Regions from separate parts of the Paenibacillus kribbensis genome, predicted to be linked through region 2. Evidence: riboswitches for the same ligand, from Rfam matches in the RefSeq annotation. Region 2 holds a riboswitch; the other holds the start of a gene.

Region 1 (15,087 bases), 210 kb from region 2:
ATCAGCCTGATGAAGCTGTTGATCGGTTTTCCGCTTGAGATTGTCCTGGCCATATTAATCAATCAAATCAGATTAGGATTATTCAAGAAATTTACGCAAACGGTATCTTATTTACCGCACTTCCTGTCATGGGTTATTCTTGGCGGCATGATTACATCCTGGCTCGGCTCAACGGGGCTGTTGAATAGCTTCCTGCTGTCGACTCATCTCATATCTGAACCGCTCTCCTTCCTGTCAAATGCGAATGCTTATTGGTGGATAGCGACGCTGTCGGATATTTGGAAAGAGGTTGGCTGGGGAACAATTCTTTATCTCGCTGCCATAACGGGAATTGATCCATCATTATATGAGGCGGCGAAGGTCGACGGTGCGAAAATCTTGAAGAGAATCTGGTATGTCACGCTTCCCGGCATCAAAAATATTATCGTGCTGATGTTTTTGCTGCGTGTAGGCTCGATCCTGGGAGCGAATCTGGATCAGACTCTCGTCCTGCAAAATTCTTCGAACATGCTGCGCAGTGAAGTCATTGACTCTTATGTTTATCATTTAGGTCTGGCGCAAGGGGACTTCTCATTCGCGACTGCGGTCGGAATCTTCTCGTCCGTCGTATCGGTCACACTGTTGCTGGTAGCCAATTTCTTAACCAAGAAGCTTAGCGATAGTTCAATTTTTTAGAAGGGAGGGAGCTATATGGGGCTGGATAGAGGCGAGAAAATATTTAACGTTTTTAACGTGCTGTTCATGCTGTTTTTTATTTCCATCATCGTATTTCCCTTGATCAATATCGTCGCCCTCTCGTTCAATAACGGGTATGACGCGATGAAAGGGGGCATTTATCTATTCCCGAGAAAATTTACGCTGGTAAACTATGAAACCATATTGAAGGATACGACCATTTACAGGGCGTTTGGAGTGACGGCAGCCAAAACAGTAATCGGTGTCATCGGACACTTGGTTATTACAGGAGCCGCAGCCTATGCTCTGAGCAAGTCTTATTTACTGGGAAGAAAGATATTCATCCGTATGGGCATCATCACCATGTTCTTCTACGGCGGGATGATTCCATCATTTCTGGTGGTCAAGTCGCTCGGTTTGGCGAACAACTTCTGGGTGTACATTATCCCCGTGCTATTCAGCTTCTACGACATGGTCATATTAATGAATTTCTTCAGGAGCTTGCCAGAATCTATTGAAGAATCAGCCAAGATTGACGGGGCCAATGTATTTCAGGTGTTCTTCAAAATTATAGTCCCGCTATCTTTCCCGGTACTGGCGACGATCGCCTTATTTCATGGAGTGTACCAGTGGAATGATTTCTTCGTAGCAAAGCTGTATGTGACGGATAAAGCACTGTACCCGATTCAATATTATTTGTATCAGCTGTTGACGAGCGCAGGCGCTGCCAGCTCTGCCAAAGCGGGGGTATATATATCCAAAGCGTTTACGACACAATCATTGCAGCAGGCTACAATGATCGTTACAACCTTACCTATTGTGCTAATTTACCCTTTCCTTCAAAAATACTTTATTAGCGGCATGCTGGTCGGAGGAGTCAAAGAATAATGATAAAAGCGAGGAAGAACAACATGAAGAAATCGATCATCCTTCTGACTTTGGTTGCATTAGTTGTCTTGTTGGCTGGGTGCGGCGGTAAGAAGACAAGCGAAGAATTGCCGGATTCGACGATTAAAGTGAATGGAGATACACCGAGCTGGAAGAATGACAAGGCAACAGCTGAGCTTGACTGGTATATTAATTTCGATTGGTTCGCCCAGACCTGGGGCAATGATGTATCTTCCAAATATATAACAAAGGATACCGGAGTAAGCATCTCTTATTTGGGCGGCAGCGACGACAAACTGAATACGATGATGGCCTCCGGAGACCTTCCGGACATCATTACAATGGATGGAAACAACCCATTTGTTAAGGATGCCGATAAATTCGCAATCCCGCTGGATGTTCTGGCCAAGAAGTATGATCCCTATTTTTTGGATAAAGCAGCCAAGCCGGAAACGCTCAAGTTCTTCACAAGGGACGACGGCCATATTTACGGGTATCCTAACTTCTCGAACACAAAATCAGATTATGAGAAAGGCGGTATTTATGGAAACCAGGCATTTCTGGTGCGGAAGGATATTTATGAACAGCTCGGCAAGCCTGATATGACCACGCCGGAAGGATTCATCTCGGCATTGGAAGCCGCGCAGAAGCTGGGCACGAAGGATGAACTGGGAAAAACGGTCATTCCGATCGGGGTGTCCCCTTTCACAGAAGAAAACCCTGAGAAGAACGGAGTATTCAATCGTACGCTGGCCGATTTTATCGGAGTCCCGATGTTGACGAAAGACGGCAAATACTACGACCGTTATACGGATGCAGATTTTCAGAAATGGCTTAAAGTGTTCGTTGATGCCCGGCAGAAGGGGCTGGCAGACCGGGACATGATTACGATGACCAAAGACGACAAGGATGCCCGGCTAACGAATGGCAGCTACTTTGCCTATTTCGCTTCGGACCTGAACGGTGAGCCGGATCCGTTGTCCGTGTGGGGGAAGGAGCACCCAGACAAAGAGTACATTGCCGTTAACGGGCCAGCTTCTACGATAGGAAATAAAACCGTATTGCCGGGCACTTCCATTGAAGGCTGGACCCAAACCTTTATTACCAAGAATGCCAAGAATCCACAAAAGGCGATGGAATTGGTGACTTATTTAGTCAGCGAGTACGGCAACAACGTCATGAACTTTGGTCGTGAGGGCGAAACCTACACCATCAAGGACGGAAAGCCTGTCTTGAATCCAGATCTGCTGGAATTCAAACAGACCGATCCTGCCGGCTTCGAGAAGAAGGTTGGCTTGACCACTCATCTATGGCTGCAGGATAGCGCTCTGCTCTCCCGGCAAATGGGGATTTCTCAGTTCCCGAAGGCTTTGCAGCAACCAAAAAAATGGACTCAAGATTACGTGGCGCCACAATTCGAATTAGCGAGTCTGGATGTATATTTATCTAAAGAATCTTCCAGAAATAAGGAGAAGATCGATCAGAACTGGGCGCAGACGATCGCCAAGATCTTGGATGCCAAATCGGATAGCGAAGTCGATCAGGCGATGAATGAATTTATTCAATACCGCAAGGATAATGGCTATGATAAATTGGTGGAAGAGAGAAATAATCAAATCGCGGCTAATGTGAAGAAGCTGCAGTAAGCGTAAGAATACAAACTGAGGACTCTCCTTGGATGAGTCCTCTTGTAGAGTATCTGTTTCGACTGATCACTCAGTTTCCTTCCGTGCGCATTCTCATAGTTGGGACCAAGGTACTACTGGAGTCATTATGCTATTGCAGCTCCATTCTAAAAGCAAGCAATGCTGGGGAATCCTTGATCAGGACACGCCCTTGCCGTACAGCCAGAACCCTACCAGACCAAAAGGCGCGAGCCGACAGGGAAGATATCCCTGGCGGCTCGCGCCTTTTTGCGCTGGCCGTTATTCCTTTTGTCCCATTTTCCACTTCTGGTATTCGAGGAAGTCCTTGAACTCTTTTTTGCTGACGCCCGAAGCCATTGCTTCCTGCATCAGCTCCCACCATTCCGGGTCAAGCAGGTCCACCGCAGGGCGGTCGCCGTACAAGAGCAGGTGGATCGAAACGGTTAAAGCATCGGCAATTTTCTCGATAAAGGAAATGGAAGGATTCGATTGAATATTTCGTTCGACATTGCTCAGGTAGGATTTTGCCACATCCGCTTTATCCGCAAGCTCGGACAAGGAATACCCCCGATCCTGGCGGATTTTTTGGATGCGGTCGCCAATACGTTCTGCCATGTAGCGATCGCCCTTCTATCAGAATAATTTGATGTCATTATATCAAAATATACGTGATAGGACAAAGGCGTAAAGTCGGAATTTCGTTAAGTAAAGAACACCTTAACCCAGGACCAGGGTAAGGTGTTCTGCTTCGATTTGACGGCTGAATTATTTGGCTTCTCCTGCGCCTTGCTTCGCTTCGAATGTCCATTTCAGATTCAAAGCGTCACCTTGGAACTCGTTTTGATCCTGACCGTTATCCTTGAATTCGAACTTGACGACCAGGTCGTCGGTATCGCCGGCTTTCAGGCCCCCGTGCTCTTCGAACCAGGCCACCCATTTGTTCTCCACGGCGTCAGGGGCTAGATTTTGCAGATCATATAGCGAGGTTTGGTAAATGACGGTTTCCTGTTTGTCGATGTTCTTCAAAAATCTAACGATGACATGTTTGCCGAAGTCATCCACGTTTTCAGGGGCGCCCGGCTTATTCGTAACCGTATAGGTCGTTTTCAGCAATACCTTGGAGATGTCGAGCGTACCTTCGTTTTTCAGTTTGAACGTGCGGATTGCGAAATCCCCCGGTTTGAGGGTGCCCACGTCAATGATCGCCGTCGGATCGGCGTTGAGATCCAAGGTGCCTGCGGCGAACGTGCCGGTCGTTTCCACGGAATCGCTAAAGTAAGCGAACGTGCCTCCGCCGATCAAAGACAATCCAAGCGCTGCGGCGGCTACCCCAATACCCAAAGTCTTTTTGATCCCCATACAAAATACCTCCCTAATTTTAAATGATTTTTTTTATATTGCATCCTTATGAAGTCATAAGGAGAACAACCGAAAGTTAGAAGCAAGCGTTTTAGTGCGTTATGGAGTTTTGGTGTCCGGTTGGGATACGTTCGGGTCTGACTTCTTGTCTTCCAGCGCCGAAATGGCTTTCCATAAGGACGCTAAGGCATACAGGAACAAAAGGACCCCCGGGATGATCAACAGTGTGACGTTCCCCAATTTCGTTCCGGCGAAGTTGAGAACGTATCCTACGTAAGGGACGGTAAAGCCGGTGTAAACACCGGTGACATTGGCCGGATCAACCGGCTCCAGGTCGGCGGCATCGTTGTTGTCTCCCTTGGTCCGGTAAAGGAGCTGACCGGTTAGCTTATTGCGGGTTACTTCGACGATGCGGTGGGTAATCAGCTTCTTTTCGTCCGCCCGGAAGGTGATGACATCGCCAGCGGTAAATCGGGTCATATCGCCTCCGGGCTTAATGGCCACGATGGAACCGGTAAGTATGGAAGGCTCCATCGAGCCGGACAACACCGTTCTCAACTGATAACCGTAGAAATTTGGTTCGCTGCCGGACATTTTCGACATGACGACGGAGCCGGCCACGGTAATAAAGGCAGCCGCCATCAGAAACGTCAGCGCATTTCTCAACCATTTTCGAATCCGCATAACTTATTCACCGCCTTTCGGATCATTGGCAGAAGAAGGGGCGGTATCGGCATCGGCGGAATCTCCAGCGGAGGAGGAATTTTCGCCCGCGTCGTCGTCGCCATCCGCAGAAGTCCGTACATCCCCGCCGCCCGTCTCGCCAACCGTCGGGTTCTCCCCATCGGCAGGCGTTTCACCCTTTGCCGGTTGTTCGTCTCCCGGCGGAGGCGTTTTGCCGTCGTTCGGGTTCTCGGTCTCGTCCGGAGCTGCCGTTTCATCCTCTCCGGCTTGCTCTTCTTGTTTGGCTTGCTCTTTATGATGCTTCTTCAGCCGTTCGATTTTCGCCAGCCGCTGCGCTTCCGCCTTCGTCAACAGCTGCGCTCTCTGCGCCTCCAGACTGGAGATGTCGGCGGTCAGACCTGCTATGGCCGACTGCAGGGAGGCCTGCACGCTTTCAAAGTAAACGAGCAGCTCTCCTCCGACTGGGTCTCCATCGACAGCGATCCGGCCATCGAAAGGTTGGGCGAAGGCAAAGGCTGCATAGCTATCGGCCTCAATGCTGTTGGACGTCATCAATCCTAATTGATGGACGGAACGCAAGTAGTTCAGGATCTCTTGCAGCGTCCCGCTTAACGGATCAGAAAGCATTCCGTGCCGCTTCAAAAGGTCGGTGATGCGGTCCAGCAGCGTCGTTTGCGACAGATTGGCGCAATTCGGCTCCAGCTCGTTCAGCGAGGTTAGCAGTTCATGAATCAGCGCGGAGGAGGAGGCTAGTTCCTGAAGCAGTTCCTGCCAAATGGACTGATTCAAGGCCTTTTGCTGTTCCAACTGCTGAATCATGGCGTTCAATTCACCGATTCGCACCGACAGGTCGGCCGCGGCCTCCTCCAACCGGCTGCTGACCTCGAATCCGCTTGCGCCCATCAATCTTCCTTTTAAAGAAGCGGCCCGTTCGAGGTGTTCGGCCAACAGCGAAAGTTGGCTTTCGATTTGGCTGGGGAATACCCGGCAAGCCTTAATTTCCAAATTATCCTCGTGTCCGCTGGTGAATCCTCCGAAAGTGGTGCCGACTTGCTGGGAGGTCCACAATAGCAAGGTAGAAAGGATCAATCCGGATTGTAGCAATTTAACCATAGTTTGTTTCTTTCGTTTTTTGCGCAGTTTGCGGATCACGTCAGTTCGGGATCTTCGCAGAAAAGGTTCCTCCTTTCTAAGCAGGATTTCATCTGTTCGTTGATATGTTCGTTATTAAGAACGAATTCCACGACTTGAATATACACGAAATCCTAGAAGAAAGGGAAACCGGAAAATCATTGAAAAATTCTTAATAAAGAACGGGAATCTTGAGTTTCCTTGATATTTTGGCCGTTTACGTTTATTTACCATGATTTTCGTTCTTTTTTAAGAACAAAATCTTGTTTTGTGACTTGCATCATTTTTTTTACTGTAATTGACAAGGGATGTGATCCATAAACAAAATACGCTAACTTTTCCCACGAAATCCGCTTGTTTAGTCTACGCAGAGCGACATACTTTTCATATCGGGGACATTATAATAAGAACCAAGGAAGCTTTCTGGCTGAAAGCCCGTTATCCATTGGCAAACTATAGCACCAGCAAAGGGTAAACCTGCCCGGAAAGCAGGGGCACAAAGTCCCAGATCTAAGGTAGAGATACTAGGATGGCTGGTCTACCCGGGACAAGCCCAAATAATGATCTTAGGAGGGGATTGCTGTTGGAAAAGTCCGCCCAGGTTATTGTTCGTGATCGGTCCCCTGGGGAAATCGATCCTGAATGGGTGGTTCTGCTCGCTATGGCCAAGGAGGCGGGGATATCCATCGAGGAGGTTCGGCGCTTTTTGTCGGGGGAACGATCATCAAATTATGCAGAATGGCATTTACATAATAAATAGCTGGAAAAGGTAGCTGGAGAATCGTCTTGAGCGGAAGTGGGACGATTCTTTTTTTCGGCGATTTTTCCTCGGAGGCAAAAAGGGGCGTAAAACGCGGCGCCAGCGCGGTGCAAGGGGAAAAACGGCGATTTTTGTATGCCAAAGGCGATTTTATTTGATCTTTTAAAGGTTAGTTGATTCCATTTTTCGTCATACGACTCAGCGTCCTTCCAATTCACAACGAAAGAACGATCAGTTTTGAAGCCCTTCTACATATATGAAATGTTCCAAGTTATGTGGAAAAATATAACTGGCCATGGGCGTATGGACCATATTTATGTTCAGCCAAAGCATGGCTTGGGACTGGAAGCCCGTAAGCAGTGGAAGTCGTGTCCAGGCACCGAATTAGTCGGATTATGAAGGAGCAGGGGGTGGTCTCCACGTACACGGTGGCGCAGTATAAGCCGCATAAAACCGCTTGTAACGAGGCCGCCACGGCTAATGTCCTAAATCGTAATTTTGACCAAACCGAAGCCAAGCGATTCGTCGTCAGCGATCTGACTTACGTAAAAGTCCAAAATCGTTGGCATTACATCTGCGTGCTGGTTGATTTATTTAATCGAGAGATCATTGGCTATAGTGCGGGCCCGAAGAAGGACGCTGCTCTGATTTCCCGTGCTTTTGCCACGGTGCAGGGGGATTTGCGCTAGATTCGGTGGTTTCATACCGACCGGGGCAGCGAGTTTAAAAATCAAATGATAGATGGACTTCTAAAGATGTTTGAAATCGGCCGATCAGTGAGTATAAAAGGCTGTCGGTATGACAACGCCGTGGCTGAAGCCACCTATAAAATCATGAAAACGGAGTTCGTGAACCAAATGAGCTTCCAGAGCCTTCGTCATTGGGAACTGGAATTATACGATTACGTCAATTGGTTTAACCAACATCGCATTCATGGAACATTAGGATATATGACGCCTATTCAATATCGCCATGTAGCCCTTAAAAAAGTTGTTTGATTTACTGTTGACAATCCACATTTTATCTTACGGGTGTCTTCTCAGTCCAACTCACGTAGAACTTGAAGTTGGATCTTTGTAATTTGGTTTGCCATCCCGTCCACCATCACTTCATCTAGAATATACTCCTCGTATGCATATTCCCCGATTTTTAATCCACTTTTTTCAATAAATTGAATAATCCTATCATAAGCTGCTTCAACTTCATTTCCTTTTTGGTAACCGACAGCATACAACCCTTTTGGTTTCACATGATAATCTAAATTCTCAACATTATTTGGTATCTTGAAAAATAAATGTTGATAATTATAGAAGTCTTTTTCCAGTATTTGTTCTTTCGCCAACATACCGCTTACAGGGTGCCCCAGATTCAATTCATGTGATTGAACATAATGAATAAGATCTGAGATAACAGTAATGTATGGCCATTCAGATAAGCCTAATAAATTTGGAGTAATCATGATTCTCTCTTCTTCTAAATACTGAATAGAAACGGAAGAAAGGTCCGCTTCTATTGCTTGTTCAGCAAGTTTCACTTTTGTCTCCATGATTGTTTTTAAATGTTCGAGTTTTTTAATTTTCTCCCCTATTTCAATGGACTTTCCCTTAAAAAGGGTGATTATATTGTCTGAGGTCTTATCATTTAAGAGGAACTTTATCTCTTTTAAAGGAACGCCAACCTCTTTAAATAAACTGATTACTTGAAAAAGTTCAAATTGAGTATGGGAATAATATCTATACCCATTTTCTTTTCTTACTTCGGGAGAGAACAAGCCAATTTCGTCATAGTGAAACAGAGTTTGCTTTTTTATACGGAAAAGATTTGCAAATTCACCAGTTGTAAAATACCCATAAAATTGTTTATCCATAATAAACCTCCTCTTGACTATCCGGTAACCATATACTTTATGATTCTCATTGTACTTAATGAGAGGGAGGAGGACAAGATAAATAGGCAGGCTGCATTATATTGGGGGGAATGTACGGACTTTAGCAAAAAAATTTCAAGATTAATATATAGAGAGTTGATGAAGTGAAAAAGATAAATTCTCCAACGGTTCAGTTGTTTCGCCAAATCTGGTTCCAAAATTATAAGGGGATCAGTATTACTTATTTATTAATTATTATTGAAAATATTTGTAATCTTCTTCAAGCTGCAGCAATTGGTCTTGCAATTGATGGATTATTGAAAGGGAACCTTTCCAACTTTTTACCAATTTTCGCTTTATGGATTATTCACTTGTCTGTCGGGCTATATAGACATGTCTACGACACCAAAATCTTCGGTGATATTTATTCTCGTATGGCTTTTGATATGGTTGAGCGCCAGCGTGCTAGTGGAATTGAAGGAAATAAGATTGCAGGACGAGTTTCATTGTCTCGAGAAATTGTGTTTTTCTTTGAAACAGAATTGCCTGCAATAGCCACAGCTGCGATTTATTTTATTGGTGCAATCACTATGCTTTTTATTTATGACCCATTTATTGGATTTTTCGGGTTATTTATAATGATTCCAATTGTATTAATTAACCGATGGTTTGCCCGACGTGCTTATCGTCTGAATAACGGACTTAACAACCGATTAGAGGTACAATCGGACATAATCATGCATCAGCCTCTTTCATTTGTTCGACGTCACTTCAATCGGATGCAATTCTGGCGCATATCGATTTCAAACACTGAAGCTATAACTTGGGGTATTGTAGATATTATGGTTATTATCTTAACAGTTGCAACACTACTAAGGCTAACGCATTTGTATGGAATAACTGTCGGGACAATATATGCCATAATATCTTATATATGGATGTTAAAAGATGCGGTGAATGACATCCCAGTCATAGTAGACAATGTTTCGCGTGTATATGATATCGGTGGACGTGTAGCCGAAAAAATTGAAACAGATCATCCTGAATAAAAAGTGAGTAAACTTATTAAATCTTTTCCGTGCTTGTGAGTATGAGAAGATAACTTGAACTGAAGAAAAACACCTTTTATAACATGACAGAGGAGAGATATTGTGGAGAAATTCAGAGGAATTAACATTATTGAAATGACACTTGAAAACAAGAATGATTACGAACGCAAAGAACATCCTTTCACGGTTATAGGGAGACTTATACCTAAATTAGAAAATGGCATATGGAGTTATCAAGAAGAACTTTATGAACAACCTTATGAATCAAAATACCCGGAACACGAGGATCTTGATGAATATATTAATAGCGATGACAGCATTGCTTTCTTATACTATTCCCAAGGAAAATGCTTGGGACATATAAGATTAAGCGCAAGTGACGAAATTAAATTTGCTTCCATTGACAGACTTATTGTATTAGAAAGCAGCAGAGGAAAAGGAATAGGAACCGCCTTGCTCAATAAGGCAAAGGAATGGGCATTACAAAAAGGAATGAAAGGATTCACGCTTGAGACGCAGGATGTTAATTTGCTCGCTTGCCGGTTTTATTTGAAGAATGAGTTTGAAATTGGCGCTGCGGACACTATATTGTATTCAAACTCAAATTATAAAGATGAAAATGCAATTTTCTTTTATTCAAAATTCTAATACTTTCCCATGATAGGACATGTTTGTTTAACTCGCTTAAATTGCAATTAGAGTAGAAATGGGGATCAATCAGAAAAGAATTAGAAAAGCTGTTGATTAGGTATTTAAATCAACGGCTCTTTTTGTTGCATAGCGTGCTTTTTTTGATTGGATTTTTGATTGAACGTTAATTAATTATGAATTACAAATAAACGTTGACAATAAACATAGTTGTAACTTATATTATTACATGTACAAGATGTAACTAAAATTATTACATCATAGCAAAATAAAACAAAAGGAATGATAAAGATGACAAAAGTACTTTTTATTACAGCACACCCTCTAGAGGAGTCCACATCTTATAGCCTGGCTGTGGGTAAAGCATTTATCGAATCTTACAAGGAAGCTAATCCGGAAGATGATATTGTGAACATTGATTTGTATAAAGAATATGTTCCTCACATTGATGCGCATGTTTTTAGTGGCTGGGGAAAACTCCGCTCCGGAAGTGAATTTAATCAACTCTCAAGCGATGAGCAAGAGAAAGTAAAACGTCTCGCAGAACTGTCTGACCAATTTATTGAAGCGGACAAATATGTGTTCGTTACTCCTTTCTGGAATTTTTCATATCCTCCAGTGATGAAAGCTTATATTGATGCTGTTTCTGTGGCGGGTAAATCTTTCCGTTACTCAGAACAGGGTCAACCCATTGGATTACTGACTGATAAAAAAGCAATTCATATTCAGGCACGGGGTGGTTTTTACTCCGAGAGTCCTGCGAATGAACTTGAAATGGGGCATCGTCACCTTCAAGTAATTATGAATTTCTTCGGTGTACCTTCATTCGAAGCTCTGTTTGTTGAAGGGCATAATAAAGCTAAGGACAAGGCACAAGAGATCAAAGAAAATGCCATTGCGAGAGCTAAAGATCTTGCCAAAACATTCTAAAATATAGGATAGAAAGGTGAAACAAATATGAAGATTGCGATTATTGGAGCTAGCGGAAAAGCGGGGAATGTAATACTAGAGGAATCTATAGAACGTGGTCATCAAGTAACTGCAATTGTTAGAAATGCAAGCAAGATTAAGAAAAACGACGTTCAAATTCTCGAAAAAAGTGTATTCGACCTTAATACAGAAGATATTAAAGACTTTGATGTTGTCGTAAATGCATTTAAAGCTATCGAAGGTCAGGAACATCAGCATGTAGAAGCTGGAACAGTTCTTATAAAGGCTCTTCAAGGAACTATACAAACGAGACTAATTGTTGTGGGTGGTGCAGGAAGTCTGTTTGTAGATGAAGCTCAAACAACTCGTAAATTTGAGGCACCTGGTTTTCCGGAAGTATATTTACCAACGGCTGTTAATATGGCCAAAAATCTTAATGATCTTCAGCGATCTACTGGTATTCAATGGACGTATCTTAGTCCAGCAGGAATTTTTGATCCTGAGGGTCGGAAAACAGGGTCATACCAAAAAGGCGGAGATCGAGTAACCTTGAACATTCAAGGGGAAAGTTACATTAGCTATGCAGACTATGCCATCGCTTTGCTTGACGAAATCGAACACCCGGAACATGAAAACATGCGATATTCAGTTGTTGGAGAGCGTTAAGTTAGTTAAAGGAGTTGTGAATGATGAAAAATAACGAGCTTTCTCTAATTTATGTGTGGGATGCTTATTGTGGCTGGTGTTATGGATTCTCGAAAAGCCTACGGACATTTCATCAAAACCACTTAGAATTACCGATCCAAGTGTTGTCTGCTGGTCTTTTTGTAGGTGATCAGAGTCAATCAATAGCAGCATATCCGCATATTCCCGAAGCAAATAAACGGATTGGACAGCTTACCGGTGCAGTGTTTGGTTCTTCCTATGATAAACTTTTAAATGAAGGTACATTTATTATGGATAGTGAGACAGCAGCTATCGGATTTTCCGCTTTACGCTCTTTGGCCCCAGAACAAGTAGTGTACCTAGCGGCTGCAATGCAGCGAGCATTTTATTACGAGGGCAAAAGTCTTAGTGATTTAGAAACATACCAAGAAATAGCAAAACAATTTGATCTGGATGAACAGAGACTGATTGAACGGATTAAAACTCCAGAGACATTGGATGAAGTCAAACAAGAATTTTTAATTGCCGCCAACCTTGGAGCAAGAAGTTATCCAACACTGTTCTTGAAAAAAGAGGATGGATTGTATAATCTCGGCGGTGGCGCTATGATAGCTGAGAAGTTAGAAGAAAAATTTGCTGAATTAATCTAATTTAAAGTTACATGAAGAGAATTTCTCTAAGAAAAAGGTACCTTTCATTTTCTACGTTAATCTGGATCAAGCGAATTTATTCCCTGCTTGGTCCAGTTTTTATATTGGATAGACTCCAATGGTTAAACACAGGTGTGCTCCCTGAAATATTACAACTCTCATTGTAACATTCTAAATACATGTTAGAATGTTATTACCGCATCCTTGGAATATCCAGGTTAAATATTTTATAAGTAACTCAAATTATTCTTGTACCACTGGGGTGAAAAAATGTCCGTAAGTTCTCGGTTTTATATAGGTATACACATTTTGTCGTTGTTGGAGATTAATAAAGAAGGAAATAACTCATCTGAAATGATTGCAGACAGCGTAAATACACACCCTGTAATGATCCGTAAAATTATGGGGATGTTAAAAAAATCAGGATTGGTGAATGTAACCCATGGAAAAGCAGGGGCTAAACTCGCACGAAATCTAAGTGAAATAACATTATTCGATGTTTACAAAGCAGTGAATGCAGTGAATGACAATACTTTATTTAATATTCAAGAGAAACCAAACCCAGATTGTCCGGTTGGTAAAAACCTCCAAGTGACGATTGAACCTATTTTTTCATTGGCACAAAGAGCATTGGAAAAAGTACTTGAACAAGTAACTTTACAAGATATAGTGGCTGATCTAGATAGGGATTCGGATTCACTTGATTAGCTTATTTTTGAATTTTAGTCAATACCAAGCAGCCAGTTGCTGATTAAACTTCGGTGACTGGCTGCTTAAATGTACAAGGTGTTTTCTATTTACTATTCACCAAGAGTACAGTTATGAAAACACAGTTTGGCTAAGTCAAAGTTCTCTAAATTTAATGTGTTGAAGAAAGCTTGAATTCATCGGCTAACAGTTTGTACGCTTTATGACGCGCAACTTTGTCTGTATATGCTTCCCATAACATTACTTCATCGACCATGGTCTCTGATGCCAGATTTCTTAATTGATCAGAAACTGTTTTAATCCCTCCGATAATGAACCGATTCCTGTTTTCTTTACGTGCTTCTTTTTCTGCTGAAGAATAAACATGTGAATGCGCTTCTTCCAAACTAGGAAATGGCTGTCCTTGCATTAGGGTACCCGCGTACATCCTAGCCCATAGTAATTCAAGAGGAGCTGCCAAATACTTGGCTTCATCATCCGTTTCTGCGGTGATTACAATGGCTGAAATAATACTTCGTGGTACTGACATAAATACAGATGGTTTGAACCGTTCTTTGTAAGCACGTAGTACTGGCACAGTCATTTGCGGTGATAAATAGGACGCGAAGGCTAACCCAAGCCCTTCTTTGACAGCAAAATTCAATCCACCATCACTGGAGCCCAACATATATAGCTCAGGAATCGCTGGTTCCCCTGAAATAACTTCAATATTTCTGAATGGATGATCTGAAGCAAAATTCCTTGAGAAAAACGAGAGTAACTCATTCAACTGCTCAGGAAAATTAACCACTTCTTGTGAACGACGTAGTGCGTAAGCAGTCAGTGCTATCACCATTCATAATCGTTGCAATATTGAGGATAGATAACTTAAGTTCTTGCTTTTTTGGATGAATAGACATATTTTTTACTCCTCCGAAAAAAGAAATGTCATACTGGTTAACAACTGTGACACAAGACAAAGTATAGGGGATGATTTTAGCTGTCATGAAATCTACAGAAGAGATGGTTTGTATTAAAACCATTAAGGAAACGATGGACATCTTTAGTGGGAAATGGGCAATCATTATCATAGGAGCTCTGCATGCAGGAGCAAAACGTTTCAATGAACTTAGTAAAGAATTAGGGATAAGAACCACATCGCTATCTGATGCTTTGAAAAGTCTGGAGTCTAACGGTATAGTTACTCGCACAGTTTACCCTACAATTCCTATTACAGTAGAATATTCTTTAACTGAAAAGGGGAGTGATTTCGGAGAAATTTTCTTGGCTATTAATGACTGGGGAATTAGATGGATCAAGAACGACATAGATTATTCAAAATAGCGGAATAAAACGTAAATATTATTTCTAACGAATTATCACGTCTTTTTCACCAAACATAACGTTTCTCTATATCAGAGGAGAGAGCAAAAGAATCAAACTTATT
Region 2 (15,087 bases):
TCGATTTCCCCCAGCTCAATGCGGAACCCTCGAATTTTCACCTGATCGTCGATTCTTCCCAAAAATTCGATATTCCCGTCCGGCAGCCAGCGCACCAGATCGCCCGTGCGGTACAGCTTCTCCCCAGCTTCATAGGGATTCACCACAAATTTCTCCGCCGTCAGCTCCGGTCGGTGCAGATACCCCCGGGCCAATCCATCTCCCGCAACGCACATTTCCCCGGCTGCTCCAAGCGGCAGCAGCTTTTGATGTTCATCCATAATGTAAATTCGGGTATTGGCAATGGGTTTGCCAATCGGTACCGATGAGTACCCCATATCCTCTTCCCGGTACGTCCACGCCGTTGCTATGACGCTCGATTCGCTTGGACCATAGGCGTTCATATACTCCACGCTGTCCTTCCAGCGTGTCACCAGTTCTTTCGTGATCGCCGATCCACCCGTCACCAGTTTTTTCAGTGCCGGCAGCTTCTCCGGTTCTATTCCCGCCAAATAGGTAGGCGGTAGCAGCGCAATCGTAATCTGGTTTTCGTTGACAAAGCGCGCAAACTCATTCAGGTTATTAATAATATCTCGCGAAACCAGATAAAGCGTTCCGCCTCCCAGTAAAATCGTGAACATTTCCCAGACCGAAGCGTCAAACGAACTGCTGGCAAACTGCAGCATCCGATCCGATCCGTTCACGCCCCATTGTTCCTGGAAGAAATGCCAGAGGTTGATGATTCCCCGGTGTTCTACCATGACCCCTTTGGGCTTCCCAGTGGAACCTGAGGTATAGATAATATAGGCCAAATCCTCCGGCTTGTTAGCAGGTTGCAGATTGGCATGGCCATCCAGTTCCAAATGCTTTAAGTCTTCGCCATCCACATCCATGATCGGGCCGTGATAAGTGAGCTTGTCCCGAAGATGCTTTTGCGTCAGCAGCATGGACGCGCCGCTGTCCTCCAGCATGTAGTGAATCCGTTCCTCCGGATAGTTCGGATCGATCGGCAGGTAGGCTCCGCCCGCTTTGAGCGTTCCCAGGATGCCGATGACCATTTCCATGGAACGCTCCGTCATGATGGCAACGATATCGTCCGCCTTCACTCCGCGCGCTCTCAAGACCTTGGCCAGCCGATTCGCCTGCTCGTTCAGTTCCCGGTAGGTCAGTGTTTGCTCTCCCCAGACTAAAGCCGGATGATCTGCTCTTTGCTCCGCTCGTTCCTCAAACAAAGCGTTAATCGTTTGATCCTTCGGATACTCCGCCTCTGTGCGATTGAAATCGTGAAGCAGCAGGCTACCCTCTTCCTCCGGTACGATTTCGATATCTTCGATCCGCATCTTTGGACAACGGACGATTTCACGGATGATCATTTGGATCTGCCCGGCTACCCGCTCTATAAAGTTTCTGTCATAGGCCAAGCTATTGTAGCGGAATTTGATCTGCAAATCATGTTCAGGCATAACAATGAAATTAAAATCAAAACTCGTCTGTTCGGAGACCTTTGCGGACAGAACCCTCAAATCCGGTCCGTAGTCGCCCTGTCCTTTGACGGCTTCCTCCATCGGGTAATTTTCAAAGGCCAGCAGGTTTTGCACCAATCCGCTTCCATGAGCGGTCCGCGACTGAATTTCCGCCAGCGGATAATAGTGATGCTGCTCAGATAGCCATGCCTCCCGCTGGAGTTTGGCAACCAGGGCAGAGAAGCTTTCTTCCTTTTCTGCCCGGACTCTGACAGGAATCGTATTGATAAATAACCCTACCATCCGTTCAACGCCTTGGATTTCCGCCGGTCTTCCCGAGACAACCGTCCCGAACACCACATCCCGGGTATTGTTGTAGCGTTGCAGCAAAATCCCCCATACGGCCTGAATCACCGTACTTAACGTAGCGCCGCTTTCTCTTGCAATCCCCTCTAAACTTTCCTTCATGTCCCTATTTATCGTAAAATCGTATTCCTCCTGAATGTATCCCGAACTAGCCTTACTATTTTTGGTTTTGGGCAGCAGCGCCGGCTGTTCGTACTCCGTAAGATAATTCTCCCAGTAAGCCGCCGTCTCCCGATCATCCCTTTGTTCTAGCCACTGGATATATTGACGATATGGATGCACCGTACCTAATTGCGGTATGCTTCCTTGATGAAGCGCACTGTAAACTTCCAGTAGTTCTTTAAATACAATGCCAAGACACCATCCATCCATAATGATATGATGAAAACTCCAAATCAAACGGTAGCTGTCGGCACTCATTCTAATCAAAGCGAATCTGATTAGCGGCTCCCGGGTGAGATCAAAGCCCTTTTCTCTGTCCTTGTCCAAATAGGCTTCAAAATAGTTTTCTTTCTCTCTCTCTGTCAAGAAGGAAATATACTCGAAAAACATTTCAGCCGGTCTGTCCTTTAAAACGACCTGAAGCGGTTTTTCCACCTTTTCATAAACAAAGGCGGTCCGCAAAATATCGTGCCTTTGAATTACCTGCTGGAAAGCTCGCTCAAGCAAACTTCTATCGATCTCACCCTGCAGACTGATCACGGCCTGCTCAAAATACGCATGTGAGTTTTGCTCTCTGAGGAAGTGGTATAGCATTCCCGACTGCATAGGGGTCAGTGTATAAATATCCGTGATATTGGACCTGGAATCCCCCATCGCGCGGTATACCTCTTCTACCTCCTCCATCATAATGTGTCTGGAACTCACATCACTGGCTGTCAGTTCCGTATATTCCCGTGATGCGCAATGCTCAATAATTTGCTCCAGATTGCGCTTAAAGCTTTCCCCTACTCTGATCAGCGTGGCCTTTTCATATTCGTGCTTGTGATAGGCAAAACTCAGCCGTAGTTTTCCATCAGTCACTTTTCCGTTAATATCCAGGCAATAGGGTCTCTGCATGTCAGGTGAAATGGTCTCATCGGCAAGAACATCAGAGAGGGTAAATATTTCGGTATCGATATCCTGGTCAAACTGCCCCAGGTAGTTGAAGCTGATCTCAGGCCGCAATTTAAATTTTAAGATTTCTTCGTCCTGAACAATCGTTTGGTATTTTAAAATGCCATAGCCGATGCCTTTATGCGGAATACGCCGGAGGCTTTCTTTGACGGATTTCAGGCGGGAAGACACGTCTTTGACACCTGACATATCCAAAATCACAGGGTATTGGGCGGTAAACCAGCCAACGGTTCTGCTGATATCCACATCCTGAATGATTTCTTCGCGTCCATGCCCCTCCAGGTTAACAAGTACCTTGTCTTCTCCTGTCCATTCTCGAATCGCCTCTCCCAGTGCCATCAAAAGAACATCGTTGATTTCCGTATTGTAAGCCTTATTCACTTCTCTCAGCAGCTTGGCGGTTTGGACTTCATCCAGTTCGATTTCGATATGGTCGCTATCCATATATTTTCTGCTATGAACGGAATGATCCTTGGGAATAGGCTTGATTTCATTCTGCTCCAGCTCACGCCAATATGTGATTTCTTGCAGAAGCTCCCCGCTGCCGGCATACGTATAAAGTTGTTCAGACCATGTGCGGAAAGAGTCCGTTTTCCCTCTGAATGTGATTTTTTCTCCCTTTTCCGCCTGCCGGTATCCCGTAGAAAGATCCTCAAAAAGAATCCGCCAAGAAATCCCGTCGACCACCAGGTGGTGAATACTTACGCACAGATAGTCACCGTCCCCCGTTTTGAACAAGCCTGCATGCATCAGAGGTCCACGCTCTAAATCCATGCCTGACTGAAGCCGGATGGCTTCCTCCTTTACCGCATTGGCATTTATATCATCCTTTGTAAAATCCTTTACCTCCAGTGAATATAGCTCGCCTTCCATGTCCCGGTTGAACAAAGCAACCTGTCCCGCCTTCTCGCGCACTACAATACGCAGCGCATCATGGTGCTCCACCAAGCGGTCGAACACTTTTCTTAACCTCTTTTCGTCAAAACCCTGTTTCCGATGTAACAGAACTGACTGGTTGAAGTGATGTTTTGCTGCAAAAGGCTGCTCGAAAAACCAGCTTTGGATAGGCGTGAGCATCATTTCCCCTGTTACCATTCCTTGAAAAGCAGTATGCTCGACAGATTGTACATAAGCACTCAATTGCTCAATTACAGGATGGTCAAAAAGATCCTTCAACTGCAACTTTAGCTTGTAATCATGAAGCTTGGACACGATCTGGATGGCTTTAATGGAATCTCCCCCCAGATTGAGAAAGTGATCCTTAATGCCGACCCGTTCGACTTTCAGGACTTTTCCCCATATTTCAGCCAATATCTTCTCTATCTTGTTTCTCGGTGCCTCATATTCCTCCACTGCACTCACACTCAGATCGGGCTCAGGCAACGCCTTTCGGTCAATCTTTCCGCTCGGAGTCATCGGAATGCGATCCAGCTGCATAAAGCTGGACGGCACCATGTAATCAGGCAGCTCCTGCAACAGCTGTTCCCGCAGCTCTTCCGCTCCCGGTTCACCCTCTGCTGTAAAATACGCTGCCAGATACTTTTCCTTCTGCTTGTCCTCTCTGGCGATTACCGCCACCTCCTGGACAAGCGGATGCTTTTGCAGCTGCGCTTCGATTTCCCCCAGCTCAATGCGGAACCCTCGAATTTTCACCTGATCGTCGATTCTTCCCAAAAATTCGATATTCCCGTCCGGCAGCCAGCGCACCAGATCGCCCGTGCGGTACAGCTTCTCCCCAGCTTCATAGGGATTCACCACAAATTTCTCCGCCGTCAGCTCCGGTCGGTGCAGATACCCCCGGGCCAATCCATCTCCCGCAACGCACATTTCCCCGGCTGCTCCAAGCGGCAGCAGCTTTTGTTGTTGATCCATAATATAAATCCGGGTATTGGCAATGGGTTTGCCAATCGGTACCGATGAGTACCCCATATCCTCTTCCCGGTACGTCCACGCCGTTGCTATGACGCTCGATTCGCTTGGACCATAGGCATTCATATACTCCACGCTGTCCTTCCACCGCGTCACTAGTTCTTTGGTGATCGCTGATCCACCTGTCACCAGTTTTTTCAGTGCCGGCAGCTTGTCGGGTTCTATCCCCGCCAGATAGGTAGGCGGTAGCAATGCAATCGTAATTTGGTTTTCGTTGACAAAGCGCGCAAACTCATTCAGGTTATTAATAATATCTCGCGAAACCAGATAAAGCGTTCCGCCTCCCAGTAAAATCGTGAACATTTCCCAGACCGAAGCGTCAAACGAACTGCTGGCAAACTGCAGCATCCGATCCGATCCGTTCACGCCCCATTGTTCCTGGAAGAAACGCCAGAGGTTGATGATTCCCCGGTGTTCTACCATGACCCCTTTGGGCTTCCCAGTGGAGCCTGAGGTATAGATGATATAGGCCAAATCCTCCGGCTTGTTAACAGGTTGCAGATTGGCATGGCCATCCAGTTCCAAATGCTTCAACTCTTCGCCATCCACATCCATGATCGGGCCGTGATAAGTAAGCTTGTCCCGAAGATGCTTTTGCGTCAGCAGCATGGACGCGCCGCTGTCCTCCAGCATGTAGTGAATCCGTTCCTCCGGATAGTTCGGATCGATCGGCAGGTAGGCTCCGCCCGCTTTGAGCGTGCCCAGGATGCCGATGACCATTTCCATGGAACGCTCCATCATGATGGCAACGATATCGTCCGGCTTCACTCCACGCTCTCTCAAGACGATGGCCAGCCGATTCGCCTGCTCGTTCAGTTCCCGGTAGGTCAGTGTTTGCTCTCCCCAGACTAAAGCCGGATGATCTGCTCTTTGCTCCGCTCGTTCCTCAAACAGTCCATGGATCGTTTGATCCTTCGGATACTCCGCCTCCGTGCGATTGAAATCGCGAAGCAGCAGGCTGCCCTCTTCCTCCGGCACGATTTCGATTTGTGAAATAGGAGTTTCACTTTGTTCCATGGCTTGAGCAAATAAATATTCAAAGTGGGAAACGACATTCTCAATAGGGATGAATCTTTCAAAAGCCTGTATCTGATAGTCAAAATTAACGGCTACATCCGTTTTACCTTCTTGTCCCCATATAAAGAGATTAAGTGCATTCCTTTCATGATGATGCGGCATGCTTACAATCTGGGTTGCTGTACCGATCAATGATTCTCTGTTTTCCTGTTCTTCGAAAGAAAGCGATATATCAAACAGTTTTCCTTTCTCATGGCTATTCTCGTAAACTGCCCGGTAAATTTCACCGAAGGACATTTTCTGATGTCGGTAGCATTGCATAAGCTCACGTTTGATGCGCTTTATCAGCTCTTTAAAGCTTAGATCTTCTTCAGGGCTGATCCGCAGCGGCAGCACGTTGGCGAAATGTCCCATCGTTTGCTTATATCTCGCTTTGCCCCGGTTAAAAACCGGGACGCCGATCACCATCTCGTTCCGATTACAAACCCTGCTGAAATAAAGGAACAGTATGCCTAAAAAGTAATGGAACGACGAACACCCTTCCTCTTTGCAAAATTCAATCATTCGATTGTATAAGGTCTTGTTTATCGTTAAGGTTTGCCGATCACTCCAAGCGGAATCACCATCATCGAAGTTCACTCCTCTGCTCAATAGAGGCTCGGGAATGGTTTGGTATTTGTTCTTCCAGAACTCCCTGTCTTTTAAAAAGGCCGGAGAATTCAGATAATCCTGATTATCGGAGATAAAATCAGCATAGGAATAGACAGTTCTGTTCATTTCGTCAATTCCTTGCGCGAGTTTATTGTAATTGTCAAAGAGCTGATTGATTAAGAGAGCAAATCCCCATCCATCGATCACCAAATGATGAACTTTGAGTAAAATAAAATAGGTATTCAGGGTGCCTTGCAATAAATCAAATTGAAAATAAAAGCTATCAGATTGAAAAGGCTTTAAAAACTCCTTTTTCATCCAGTCGATGCAAAAAGAATTTGCATTTTCCTTCATCGAGAAATTATATAGCGGAACTTCATATTCAACTTCCGGCAGGAATGTTAAATAAGGTTCTCCCTTTTTATCGATAAAACGGGCACTAAGAGAATCATTCTGGCTGATTAGTAACTGCAAGCACTCCTTCATGATAGCCGTATCCAGGTTTCCTTTGATCTCAACATACCCACCAATATTGTAAATAGGTTTTTCAGGGTACATGCACTGTTCGAACCATATGTCTTTCTGATAGGAGCTTAACGGATACTCCTTAATAGTTATCATGCTCGTTTTCATAAAATTTCCTCCTGTTGTTAAGCATTTCATGCGTTCTACTCCATATGCCCAAACGACTTTCCATCACAAATAAAAGAAGCCTGTCCCCATATAAAAAACACAGGAACAGGCAGCAGAATTCACCTAGTTTCCTTTGGGAACCTGGCAATCATGGCTGTTGAATCCAGCTTTAGACCCATGGCTTTGTGTCCACCACTTTCGAGGTGTTTACGATTAACGGGAAATAAGTAAGTATATTTTTTGCATCTTTTGAACATCAGGTTGTACCGAAAACAGCAAGTATATCTACTGCTGTATCCACGCCTTCAGGTCCCCCTCCGGCGCCACAATGCGGTAAGCTTTGTTATCAGCTCGTTTTTTTTTCGAACCTTTTACCTTGGATTATATTTACAATAACCTGCAATTATATTTACAATACGTTGTTAGCAGCTGCGTGAAATACTTCATCCCCACCCCCCACATTCCAAGATGCCCACCTGGACAACTTTAGCGGTTTAGCTTTTGAATGATGAATTGTGAGCCATTTAGTATATTATTTTAATATGGAATATATATGAAATAAATTTAATCAATTGTACAATAATAAAAATATCTCATTTTGTCAATTAGTTCTAAGTTTTTAATATGTGTGTAAAGGAGCAATTATCGATTATATAACCACAAGATATAGTCGAAATCTTTGGTAAACAACAATATATAGTGCCATTTCACAATGGCTAATAAATTGTATATTCGCTCATAATAATTACTTTATTTTAAAAGATTATATATTTTCTTTTACAATTTATCATTGATGTGATATCCTTTAATCTTTTATCAGATTACGACAAAAATGATATTCCAAAGCTTCTCTCGCATTCGATGTTTTGCCAAAATTGGCGACGTGAGGTGTATAGGGAGTGGAGCAATTGGTGGGCATCTTCGGAAGAGTAATGTTTTAACCACGATTACTTCGATCTCAGCACTTGGTTGGAAACGTGGCTGATTATCTCAATCTCTCCTGCTGTCAAGGTAAACTGCATCGCCCTCACATTTTCCTGGGCATGATGTATTTTTGAAGCCCCAGGTATCGCAAATACGTTCTCTCCATGGGCGTTAATCAGCCAATTCAAGGCAATCTGCGTTGGCGTCACATTATATTGCTGGGCCAACTGTTCTAGCGTTTCAATCAGTGGCTTCGATCTCTGCAGCCCCGAATCCCGGAATGCCGCCGTCCACTTGCGCGGACCCTTTATTGACTTGACCAAATTCGGATTTTTATGGAATTTTCCGCTTAAGATCCCCTGCATTAACGGGGAGTAGGCAATGATCGCCACACCGAGCTCTTTGGCCGTGTCCAGAATTCCGTTTTGTTCGATTCTCCGGTCAAGAAGGCTGTATTTCACTTGATTCGAAACCAGGCGTAGGCCGTGCTCACGCAACACACGATCGGCTTCACGTATTTGTTGCGCGGAAAAGTTGCTTACACCCACATATTTAATCTTACCTTGCTCGACCAGTTTAGCCATCGCATTCATCGTCGCGCCGACCGAAGAAAAGGAGTAAGGCGAATGCACCTGATAAAGGTGAATCGTCCGTTGAGCCAAATGGTGAATACGTTCATCAATCGTTGCTGTGATGCTGCCTGCAGTGCGAAAGGCCGGCCACCATTTCGTAGCGATATTTGCCTCTTCCGCGAGCGGCCCTCCAATCTCATTTAACGTGCCAGCCAGCAGCTGCTCAGACTGTCCGCCACCGTATGCTTCAGCAGTATCAAACCAATTAATCCCACCTTCTAAACTAGTCTGAACAATTTGCCGTATATCCTCCCGACGCAGCGCCGGCCAGAATTTCCCGACCATCCCTTTTCCGTTGCTGAACTGCCAGCAGCCAAGCCCAAGCGGTGACAGCTTTAAGTCCGAGTTGCCCAGTTTGCGTAATTGCGTTGAGTCTGTCACATTTACCATTTTCGTTTCCACGATTCTTCCACCATCTCCTGTAAAGAAATTTTCATGTCAAACGATCGCGTTCCGCAACGCATAGAGTGTTTATAAATTAACTGGAAAAATTTGTTTTGCATAAACTTCTCTTTATTTTATCGGTCGGAAGCTTACAAATGTTTAATCTAATGTTAATTATTCGATTTTTGTGGGTATTTTTAGAATTCGTAATCTTGCTAAAACTTAATTGGGCACAACAGTGGGCATAAAAAAAGATGACTCCTGATGAAATTCAGAAGTCATCTGACGACGACTAAAAAAAGTTATTATTATAATTTTATATAAATTATAGCTATGAAATGTATCAAATTTCCTCACGAACACTAAGTTGGCCTGTACCCGGTTCATTCAGCACAATTCGCGCTTTGACGGTCGATCCATCTTTACGCTTAAAAGACAACAACTGCGTCTGTCCCTTCGTCAACAGAGACTTGAGCATGGTTTCCGTAATCTGCTTGCCAGCATATTCCTTCCAGACAACAAAGCCGCAGCCCTGCTTGTAGTGGCTGCACCCGTACCCCTTGCGGCCTTCAATAATGCTTCCACCGCAATTAGAGCGTGGGCAGTTGCCCAGAGCTTCCCGTCGGCTCGCTGAAGCGCCTGACGGCACGCTGGAGGAGCCGCGCGCTGATCCTGCGGCTGAAGAAGCTGCCGCGTCCGAGGCACGCTCCAGCGTTGCGCTTCCAGCGCTGCTACCGCGCCCTGCTGGAACGCGCGTCCCTTTGGCAGCGGTGCGTCCACTCGCGCCTGCACCGCTAGTGCTTCCCTTGCCACCCGCACGCTTGCCCCTCGCTTCCTCGCCAAAAGCATTGGCCGGAGCCGGTGGCTGCTGCCTCACCTTGTCAATGATGGACAACGTAAATCTTTTAACATTGTCCATAAACTTCTCCTGGGCTGCCTCCCCCTTGGAAATTTGATGCAGACGGCGTTCCCATTGTCCCGTCATCTCCGGAGAAGCCAACAAATCGACGCCTGCATGACGGATCAGCTCAATGGCCATTTTCCCCTTATCCGTAATGAGAATCTTTTTACCCTTCATTTCAATGTAGCCGACATTCTTCAACCGTTCAATGGTGGCCGCACGTGTCGCAGGCGTACCTAATCCAGCATCCTTCATGACCTCGCGTAATTCCTCATTCTCCATCTGCTTGCCCGCGCTTTCCATCGCTTTCAGCAATGTGCCCTCTGTGTAGCTTTTAGGCGGCTGAGTCGCCTTTTCTTTCATTTCGGCACGAATACAATCCACCTGACGACCTGCGTCGATTTCAAACTTCTTGTCCGTCCACTCATCCGTCTCCTCTTCTTCCTCTTTCTTGGCTGCTTTGCTCTTTTTACCTTTATCCTGGTCAGCCTTGCTCAAAACCACTTTCCATCCTAAGGAAAGAAGCTCCTTGATACTTGTTTTAAATAGATGCTTGTCCACCTGTGTCATCACGGTATGCATTTTATATTCAGCGGGAGGGAAAAAATGGGACAAAAACCTGCGAATAATCAGATCATATATATTTTGCTCCTCCTTGCTAAGCGTTCCCGGTCTTTTTAACGTTGGCAAAATAGCATGGTGATCCTCAACACGAGACGGATTGCAGACCGATTTATTCTGTTTATGGACCAAATTAGGGTTTGCTTGTTGTACCAGCTCAGCATAAGGGCCTGTGCCCAACATACGCAGCGCCTTGTGCATCCCGTCTATATTTTGTTCTGTTACATAATTGGAGTTGGTACGCGGATAAGAAATAACTTTATGCCGCTCATAAAGAGCCTGTGCCACATCCAATGTCTTTTTGGCCGAATAACCGTACTTGGCATTTGCCTCGCGTTGCAGCAGCGTCAAGTCGTACAGTTTAAAAGGATACTCCTTCGTCTGCTTCGTATCATATTTGGTAATGCTACCCGCTTTGCCGCGAACCGCTGCAGCGATCTCCTCAGCTTCTTCGGGTTTGGTCAGTCGATCCCCCTGCCATGTACCTTTGTACTTGATTTGATCTTGCTTAAACTCAGCCCATACATCATAAAAGGTTTGAGACTGAAATGCTTCAATTTCCTTCTCCCGATCATGGATCAATGCCAGCACAGGCGTTTGCACCCGCCCTACCGACAGCAGCGTGTTATGTCGTGTTGTGAAAGCTCTGGAGGCGTTCATACCGATCAGCCAGTCCGCTTCACTTCGTGCCCGCGCAGCCTGAGTCAGAAATTCAAACTCTGAAGCATCTCGCAGCCGTTCAAAACCTGTCGCAATACTTTCTGCTGTCAAATCTGAGATCCATAGCCGCTTGACTGGCTGACGCAGCTTCAGCTGCTGTTGAATCAACGCAAAAATATACTGCCCTTCCCGCCCGGCATCACATGCATTGACAATGGCATTGCAGCGTTTGGCCAGCTCACCAATCATTTTCAGCTGATCCTTTGTTTTGGGATTCGGTACAATTTTGAACTGCTCAGGGATAATGGGCAGGTCCTGAATATTCCATCGTTTGTACTTGGCATCGTATGCATCCGGCTCAGCCAGGCCCAGCAAATGACCGATTGCCCAGGTTACAATGTATTTCTCCCCTTCCAAATAAGTGCGGTTATTTTTAGCACGCGGCTCCATAACAGCAGCAATCGTCCGCCCCATATCCGGTTTTTCAGCAATAATCAACGTTTTCATTCATATTCCATTCCTTCCTGACGGCCTTCTGTTTTCCTTCTACGAATCATACATATAGATGTACAGGAAACACAGGTAGCATGGCCTCATGCAAAAGGAGCTTTCTCCCGGGCGAAAGCTCCTTTGTAAATTCATTTAGTCTAACGCTTCAACAATATACGTGTATTATACCATAGATATCATTGTTCTCTCAGGCTATGATTTTGTGAAGCTTGAAAAGGATATGTAAAAAACCTCCTAAAAGTTGCACAATAAGACGGCATGAGTCATATTCAAGTTAATTTATCTAACATAAAAATTAAATGTTTTCTTTTTATCGTAAAATAATTTCATAATTCAATAAAAAAGCTACACTTTTCTTCGGATTTTATGTTATGATCACTGTAGATAATAAATAAACATTCAGATTATTTAATTTATGCGTCAACTTTAATCACATTATAATGACAGCACAATAGCAGAATAGTAACAACTCTTTACATACCATGAAATCACATTCGACTCAGAAAAATTTCGTAAACTTAAATCACATATTATTCTCTTTTGTGTCCTGCTATCCACTAGCCTGTAAACACAACAAAGCCCCATCCGAAGATGGAGCTTTGACTCGATCCGTAATGATAAAGCTAGGTTTACACCAAAACGGTAGCACCCATGAGGTATTTATCAACCTCGCGCGCGGCTTCCCGACCTTCATTGATAGCCCACACGACAAGACTTTGTCCGCGGCGCATATCACCCGCAGCAAAAACCTTTTCCACATTCGTAACATACTTCCCATAGCGTGCTTTAACATTGGAGCGACGGTCCGTTTCCAAACCGATTTCCTCTACGATCGTTTGTTCAGGTCCATCAAATCCAATCGCAATAAGTGCAATCTGTGCCGGGAATATGCGCTCTGTACCCGGAATCGGCTGATAGATTTTACGCCCTGTTTCATCAACAATACGTTGAATTTGGATAGTATGCAGCTCTTTCAAATTCCCGTTCTCGTCACCTACAAATTTAGTCGTCATGATGGAGAACTCACGCGGATCTTCCCCGAACAACGCCTTTGCTTCCTCCTGTGCATAATCAAGAGAGTACACATTTGGAAATTGTGGCCAAGGGTTGGCAATCGGGTCACGTTCCAAAGGAGCTTTAGCATGCGTACCAAATTGAGTGACGCTCCGACATCCATGACGCAGAGAGGTAGCTACACAATCCGAACCCGTATCACCGCCGCCGATTACAATAACATCCTTATCTTTGGAGGACAAATAGTTTCCATCTTCAAGATTGGAATCCAGATAGCTCTTGATGGTGCCATTCAAATAATCCATCGCATAATGAACACCATTCAAATCGCTGCCTTCAATGTTGAATTCTCTCGGCTTCGTAGATCCACCGCATAGTACAACTGCATCATACTCAGCTATTAACTGCTCAGTAGGGATATCCTTGCCGATTTCCGTATTAGTGATGAATTGGATACCTTCAGCCTCCAGCAAATCTACACGGCGCTGTACAACTTTCTTATCCAGCTTCATGGAAGGGATTCCGTACATCAGCAATCCACCCACACGATCCGCACGCTCATACACAGTCACGCTGTGCCCTGCTTTATTAAGCTGAGCAGCAGCAGCCAATCCTGCCGGACCCGAGCCGACAATAGCCACTCGTTTGCCTGTACGCTTTTCTGGCGGATTAGGGACAACCCAGCCTTCCTCAAAACCTTTTTCGATTATAGCTTCCTCAATTGTCTTAATGGTAACAGACTGTCCGATCAGACCGACTGTACAGGAGCCTTCGCATGGCGCAGGACAGACACGGCCTGTAAATTCCGGGAAATTATTCGTTTTGTGCAGCCGATCTAGCGCTTCCTTCCATAAACCACGATATACGAGATTGTTCCATTCCGGAATAAGATTATGAACCGGGCAGCCTAAAGTTGCTCCCATCATATCCATCCCTGTATGACAATAAGGAGTTCCGCAGTCCATACAACGTGCCCCTTGGGTACGCAGCTCTTCTTCAGACATATGCTTATGGAATTCTTCCCAATCCTTAATACGCTCTGCCGGGTCCCGGTCTGTAGGAAGCTGTCGTGTGTATTCCATAAATCCAGTTGGTGTAGACATGTTACGTTCCCCCATCTCTTCGCTTATGAACCCCGTCCATCCATTCAGAATTTGAGTCAAATTCGAATTTGTCTGTTTGTATCATGAAAGGGTCTGTTCTCGTTGAATTTGATTTATTGTATCACAATACAGCGCAAAAGTAATGAAAACTTATGCAACTTTCTGCATCAACAGCCAAAAGGATTTTTTATATGGTTCATTAATTTTTCAAATCGGTGAGGTCAAATGGTTCCCATTCTTATTTTGTTCTCTCATAAACAACAAAACGGTAGTTGTACGGGTTTCTTTCATCCTTAATACCAGGAATCTCACTGACTATATGCCAGCCATTCCAATCCAGCTCAGGAAAAGTGGTGTCCCCTTCAAAAATCTCCTCAATTCGGGTCACGATCAGTCGACCGGCATGTGGCCAAAACAGTGAATAAATCTCCGCTCCTCCGATGACCATCAGTTCCTGTTCTGTAGCCAATTGGAGTCCCTCTTCGAGAGAATGAACCACTTCCGCCCCTTCTGCCCGGTAGTTCTGATCTCGGGTCAAAACCACGTTTCGTCGGTTTGGCAGGCTTTTTCCTCCAAAGGACTCCCACGTCTTGCGCCCCATCAATACAGTCTTGCCCATCGTTTGCTCCTTGAAAAAGGCCATGTCTCTTGGGAGACGCCAAGGGAGCTGGTTATCACGGCCGATCACACCATTTTGTGCCATAGCCCATATCATCGAAATACTTATGCTGTCCACCTCCTTTACTTTCAAATCCCCTCTAATCAGATGGCGACAGGCGCCTTGATCCTTGGGTGGTATTCGTAATTCTCAAAAACAAAATCCTCGTAAGTATAATCAAAAATGGAATCCGGTTTGCGCATAATTTTCAACTGAGGCAGCGGATAAGGCTCACGTTCCAGTTGGGTATGCACTTGTTGCATATGATTTGAATAAATATGCACATCACCGCCTGACCAAATAAATTCTCCCGGCTCCAAGTTGCATTGCTGTGCAACCATATGCGTTAACAATGCATAACTTGCGATGTTGAACGGCAGCCCAAGAAAGGTATCTACTGAACGCATGGTCAGCATGCAGGAAAGCTTGCCTCCAGCTACGTAGAACTGAAATACAAAATGACATGGCGGCAGCTTCATCGATTCGATTTGAGCCACATTCCAGGCACTGACGATATGCCGGCGTG

Evidence for each region. A riboswitch is a leader RNA that binds a small molecule or an ion and turns the genes downstream of it on or off. The one in region 2 is predicted to bind cyclic di-GMP.
Region 1: it holds a riboswitch for cyclic di-GMP, as region 2 does, so the genes downstream of both, B4V02_RS12460 (anti-repressor SinI family protein) here and B4V02_RS11535 (non-ribosomal peptide synthetase) in region 2, are expected to answer to the same signal.

The regions. Positions count from the first base shown of each region.
Region 1 covers NZ_CP020028.1:2,742,626-2,757,712, reverse strand. Annotated here, with positions in the region: gene B4V02_RS12495 (ABC transporter permease) at 1-675, shown strand, start outside; gene B4V02_RS12490 (carbohydrate ABC transporter permease) at 691-1,563, shown strand; gene B4V02_RS12485 (type 2 periplasmic-binding domain-containing protein) at 1,587-3,209, shown strand; gene B4V02_RS12480 (helix-turn-helix domain-containing protein) at 3,489-3,824, opposite strand; gene B4V02_RS12475 (TasA family protein) at 3,975-4,568, opposite strand; gene sipW (signal peptidase I SipW) at 4,668-5,252, opposite strand; gene B4V02_RS12465 (hypothetical protein) at 5,256-6,404, opposite strand; cyclic di-GMP riboswitch class I at 6,844-6,929, shown strand; gene B4V02_RS12460 (anti-repressor SinI family protein) at 6,967-7,143, shown strand; partial or broken gene B4V02_RS26650 (IS3 family transposase) at 7,512-8,141, shown strand; gene B4V02_RS12445 (MerR family transcriptional regulator) at 8,183-9,010, opposite strand; gene B4V02_RS12440 (ABC transporter six-transmembrane domain-containing protein) at 9,175-10,059, shown strand; gene B4V02_RS12435 (GNAT family N-acetyltransferase) at 10,162-10,707, shown strand; gene B4V02_RS12430 (FMN-dependent NADH-azoreductase) at 10,999-11,637, shown strand; gene B4V02_RS12425 (NAD(P)-dependent oxidoreductase) at 11,665-12,303, shown strand; gene B4V02_RS12420 (DsbA family protein) at 12,327-12,953, shown strand; gene B4V02_RS12415 (Rrf2 family transcriptional regulator) at 13,224-13,661, shown strand; gene B4V02_RS12410 (LLM class oxidoreductase) at 13,813-14,496, opposite strand; gene B4V02_RS12405 (winged helix-turn-helix transcriptional regulator) at 14,646-14,984, shown strand.
Region 2 covers NZ_CP020028.1:2,532,820-2,547,906, reverse strand. Annotated here, with positions in the region: gene B4V02_RS11535 (non-ribosomal peptide synthetase) at 1-7,154, opposite strand, end outside; cyclic di-GMP riboswitch class I at 7,287-7,376, opposite strand; gene B4V02_RS11530 (aldo/keto reductase) at 8,102-9,112, opposite strand; gene B4V02_RS11525 (type IA DNA topoisomerase) at 9,438-11,783, opposite strand; gene B4V02_RS11520 (glutamate synthase subunit beta) at 12,416-13,903, opposite strand; gene B4V02_RS11515 (dihydrofolate reductase) at 14,142-14,630, opposite strand; gene thyA (thymidylate synthase) at 14,666-15,087, opposite strand, start outside.